DNA from 2 places in the Cryobacterium sp. CAN_C2 genome. Region 1 is predicted to be linked to the other one. Evidence: riboswitches for the same ligand, from Rfam matches in the RefSeq annotation. Region 1 holds a riboswitch; the other holds the start of a gene.
What was found. Region 1 has a riboswitch for thiamine pyrophosphate ahead of IWX77_RS15125 (ABC transporter substrate-binding protein). Riboswitches for the same ligand answer to the same signal wherever they lie in the genome.
Positions count from the first base shown of each region.

Region 2: it holds a riboswitch for thiamine pyrophosphate, as region 1 does, so the genes downstream of both, IWX77_RS01465 (ECF transporter S component) here and IWX77_RS15125 (ABC transporter substrate-binding protein) in region 1, are expected to answer to the same signal.

Region 1 covers NZ_JADOUX010000024.1:4,287-6,664, reverse strand. Annotated here, with positions in the region: gene thiD (bifunctional hydroxymethylpyrimidine kinase/phosphomethylpyrimidine kinase) at 1-618, shown strand, start outside; TPP riboswitch at 683-792, shown strand; gene IWX77_RS15125 (ABC transporter substrate-binding protein) at 888-1,907, shown strand; gene IWX77_RS15120 (ABC transporter permease) at 1,977-2,378, shown strand, end outside.
Region 2 covers NZ_JADOUX010000001.1:308,450-310,827, forward strand. Annotated here, with positions in the region: gene dinB (DNA polymerase IV) at 1-232, shown strand, start outside; gene IWX77_RS01455 (hypothetical protein) at 242-568, shown strand; gene IWX77_RS01460 (hypothetical protein) at 649-888, opposite strand; TPP riboswitch at 931-1,040, shown strand; gene IWX77_RS01465 (ECF transporter S component) at 1,073-1,720, shown strand; gene IWX77_RS01470 (ABC transporter ATP-binding protein) at 1,724-2,378, shown strand, end outside.

The sequences.
Region 1 (2,378 bases):
ATCGACGCGGTCAAAATCGGCATGCTGGGCAATGCGCAAATCGTCGACGTGGTAGATCTCTGGCTCAAAGAAGTGAACCCCCCGGTAGTGGTCGTGGACCCGGTGATGGTCGCCACCAGCGGGGATCGGCTGTTGGAACCGGTGGCCGAAGAGGCCGTGATCCGACTGCTCAATCGTGCCGACCTTGTCACTCCGAATCTGGCGGAACTGGGGGTGCTGCTTCGAGAGCCGACAGCCCTGGCCTGGTCGCAAGCGCTTGAGCAGGGACACCGACTTTCAGCCGCCCACAACGTCATCGTGTTGGTCAAGGGCGGTCATCTGGAGGGGGCCCAGTGTCCGGACGCCTTGGTTGATGCCACGGGTGGGCTGGCCGGTGGCCGCCAGATCATCCAGGTGAGCGCCCCGCGGGTGGCCACCTCCAACACGCACGGGACAGGATGCTCAATGTCCTCGGCAATGGCAACTCTCCAAGCGCGGCACAATGATTGGAACGAGGCGTTGACTGTGACCAAGGCCTGGTTGCAGGACAGTTTGAGGCATGCTGACGATCTCCATGTCGGCTCTGGGCGCGGTCCCATTCACCATTTTCATCAGCTCTGGGCCGCGGGGAAGGCTTAGCAGGTCGCCGCCGCCGTGGGATGCGGCGGCTGGAAGCACATCGAGTCCATTCTCGGTTATGCTCGCTTTTGTACACGGGAGTCCGGTGAGCCGGGCTGAGAGGGAGCTCTTCAAGCTTCGACCGTTGAACCTGATCTGGATCATGCCAGCGCAGGGAGGCCATCAATCTCACATCCCGTGCCCAAATCCCAGTATTCAAGGAGGGCACGACAATGGACGCACCACATTCGAATAATTCCGTCCGCAATCGACGACGCTGTGCAGGGGGGATGATCGGCGCCCTGGCACTTGCGGCCACGGCAGCGCTGACCGGCTGCGCGTCGGCGTCACCGCTAAGCTCCGCTTCCGGCAACGAGACCACGCCGATTAGTTTCGCGCTCGACTGGACGCCGAACACAAACCACACGGGACTGTATGTAGCCATCGACAAGGGCTTTTTCACCGAGGCGGGCTTGGACGTTCAGGTGCTCCCCTATAGCCAGTCGTCGACCGACGCCCTCATCAACGCGGGCGCCGCCGACTTCGGCATCAGCTTTCAGAACACCGCCACTTTTGCGGCGGCAACGGGGGTGGGGAATGTTTCGGTCATGTCGGTGCTCCAGCACGATGCCACAGCGATCGGTGTTTTGGCGTCCCGCGAGGACATAACTAGCCCGAAAGACCTCGACGGGAAGATCTTCGGAACGGCTGGTCCGAGCGCCACCTTCTCCACGGAAGCGTCCCATGCCATCAAGAATGCGGGCGGCACCGGCAAGTTCACCCAAGTCACGCTTGGTACCTCCGCTTATGAGGCGCTCTACGCCGGCAAAGTCGACTTCACGTCGGCCTTCACAACCTGGGAAGGAATTGATGCGTCCCTGCGCGGCACTCCGATGAAGTTCTTCAACCTCTCTGACTACGGCGTCCCCGACCAATACTCGGTGATCGTCGAAGGAAACAAGGGCTGGATCAAGGAACACGCCAGTGCTACCAAGGAGTTCGTTCAGGCCCTCCAGAAGGGGTATCAGTACGCCGCTGACAACCCGGATGCTGCGGCCAGGATCCTGATCGATGCGAACCCCGGTGTCTTCGAAAATACTGAACTCGTCTACCGCAGCCAGAAGGAATTGAGCGCTAACTACCTCAAAGACGCCACCGGTCAGGTCGGCGCCCAAACGAGCGCGCAGTGGCAGCAACTGGCCGATTTCCTCTACCAGGCTGACCTCTTGGTTGACGGAAACGGCGACCCACTCACCGCGCCCCTGGACACCGCCACGCTATTTTCCGACCAATACCTCAGCGAGAAGTAACGCTCTCGGTCGCGCGACTCGAACCAGGTGAACACTGTGACCGCGCCGACGAGTACTCGAGGCGAAAGCATGCCGAAAACTGTTCTCCGCCGAACAATTCGGGGCGTCAAAACAGCACTCACTACGCTGGTTCCCTCTCTGGTGATCGTCATCGCTCTTCTGGCGGCGTGGCAGATTGCCGTGACCGCGGGCCAAGTGCAGCCGGCAATCCTCCCCTCTCCCTTGCGCATTCTGGAACAGGGTTGGAACGCCCGGGACACCATCTGGGCGAACACTGTACCCACGCTGCAAGCAACCCTTCTCGGCTTCGCTGTTTCCCTGACGGTCGCATGGGCCCTGGCCATCGTGATCGACTTCTCGCCGTGGCTTCGGCGGGCGCTGATGCCACTGCTCGTGGCATCTCAGACAATACCCATCATCGCCATTGCGCCGCTGATGATCATCTGGTTCGGTTTCGGTGTGCTGCCCAAA
Region 2 (2,378 bases), on a different contig from region 1:
CCGAATTTACGAGGAAGCGGTCGTCGCCTTCGACCTGCTGGCCGCCTCGGGCATTCGCGTGCGCCTGATCGGGGTGCGCGCCGAGCAACTCGGGACGGCGTCGGGATCGGTGGGACTGTGGGATCCGGACGAAGACTGGCGGAGTGCCGAGCTGGCGGTTGATTCCGTGACCGAACGATTCGGGGCGGGAACCGTGCGTCCGGCCTCGTTCTTCAAGCCCTGGGCGCGCTAACCTGTTGGAATGACCAGCCTCCCGGAAAAACTCGCAGAAACGTTTCGTGCCGCCGGTGTGAAATCGGCCTACGGTGACCCCGTGCAAATCGACGGCGTCACCCTCGTTCCCGTGGCGCTTGCCTACTACGGCTTCGGTGGCGGCGACGCCGGTGAAGGTGGTGCCGGTTCGGGCGGTGGCGGCGGCGGAGTGACCGTGCCGATCGGTGCGTACGTGAAGTCTGGCGGAACCGCCCGCTTCGAGCCCAACGTCATCGCGCTGCTCGCCGTCGGCGTACCGTTCCTGATCGTGGCCGGTCGCGCCCTCGCGCGAGTGATCCGAGCCCTCAAGAAGTAGCTCTTCTCTGCACCGGGCCCTTCGCTGTTTCCGGGCCCGGCCCGGAACGTGGGCCCATGAGAGAACCTGGGCCCGCCTTCCTAAGGTGGGCCCAGACGAGTACGGCGCGGCCTGCGCTCGCGCCGGATGCGCAGCGGCCAGCGCGGGCGGCGCGCGAAACGACGCCGCAACCAGTGCGGCACGCGCGGCCGCAACCAGGCCGGCCAGTGCCACGGGCCGTTCACGGGCAAGCCCTGCGCGATTCGACGGCGCCGCAGAATGAACCGGCGCATGAGCACAAGATACAGGGCCGCCAACACGAGCAAAATACCGACGCTCATAGTGTGCTCCCCATTCCGTCAGTCTAGGCGGGGCACTAGTATTGAAGCGATCACGGGAGTCCGGTATACCGGGCTGAGAGGAAGCTGCATAGGCTTCGACCGTCGAACCTGATCTGGATCATGCCAGCGCAGGGAGGCTTCTCAATCCCGTGCCCTGTATTCACCTACGGAAAGGGCACGAACAGTGCACGCTACAACCACACATCTGGGCCAGCCCACGTCTGAGCGCACGCCGCGCAACTTTCGCTGGCGCGTCGTCGACATCGTCGTCGCGAGCGTCATCGGCGTCGCGAGCGGTGTCATCTTCTGGGCCTGGGGCCTCGCCTGGTCGCCGCTCAGCGCGATCCTCGCGTTCACGCCCGGACTGGAAGGCCTGCTGGCCGGCGGCTGGCTGTTTGCCGGAGTGCTCGGCGGCCTCATCATTCGCAAGCCCGGCGCAGCGCTCTACACCGAGGTCATCGCGGCCGTTGTGTCGATGCTGATCGGCACCCAGTGGGGGTTCTCCACACTCATCTGGGGCATCGTGGAGGGTCTCGGCGCGGAGATCGTGCTGGCCCTGTTCCTGTACGCCAACTGGCGCCTGGGCGTAGCCCTGCTCGCGGGCGCCGGAGCGGGCGTGGCCGTTGGACTGCTCGACACGACCTTCACGAGCTATGCGGCGCTGGACTTTGGCTACAAGGCCGTCTATTTCGTATCCGCTGTGGTGTCGGGCACCGTTCTGGCCGGGTTGCTGTCCTGGCTCACCGTGCGCGGCCTGGCCCGCACCGGCGCACTCGGCCGGTTCGCCTCCGGGCGGGAAGGTTCGCCAGCGCCCTCCACCGCGCTCAGCTAGCGGATGCCTCCCCCCTCTTCGTTCACGCCCGCTCGCCGCCCGCAGATCCGAGCCGTGCAGATCCGCGCCCGCAACTGGGGCTGGCGCCACGCCGGGCGCCATAACCAGGCGGTATCGAGGCTCGACCTGCAGATTGAGCCCGGCGAGCGGGTACTGCTGCTCGGGGCCAGCGGTGCCGGAAAGAGCACCCTGGTACACGCGCTGGCCGGGGTGCTCGGCGACGCTGAAGACGGGGACGAGACGGGTTGTCTACTCGTTGACGGGCGACGCGCCGCCGAGGCACGTGGGCGGGTCGGTTTGGTGCTGCAAGACCCGGATTCTCAGGTTGTGCTCGCCCGGGTCGGAGACGACGTGGCGTTCGGCTGCGAGAACCTCGCCGTACCGCGTGCCGAGATCTGGCCGCGCGTGCGACGCGCCTTGGCCGAGGTGGGCCTGAACCTGCCGCTCGACCATCCCACCTCGGGCCTGAGCGGCGGCCAGAAACAGCGCCTGGCCCTCGCCGGCGTGCTCGCTATGCAGCCGGGGCTGCTGCTGCTCGACGAACCAACGGCCAACCTCGACCCGGGCGGCGTCATCGACGTGCGCGACGCCGTCGTGCGTTCCCTCGACCACTCCGGGGCAACGTTTGTGGTCATCGAGCACCGAGTCGAGGTCTGGC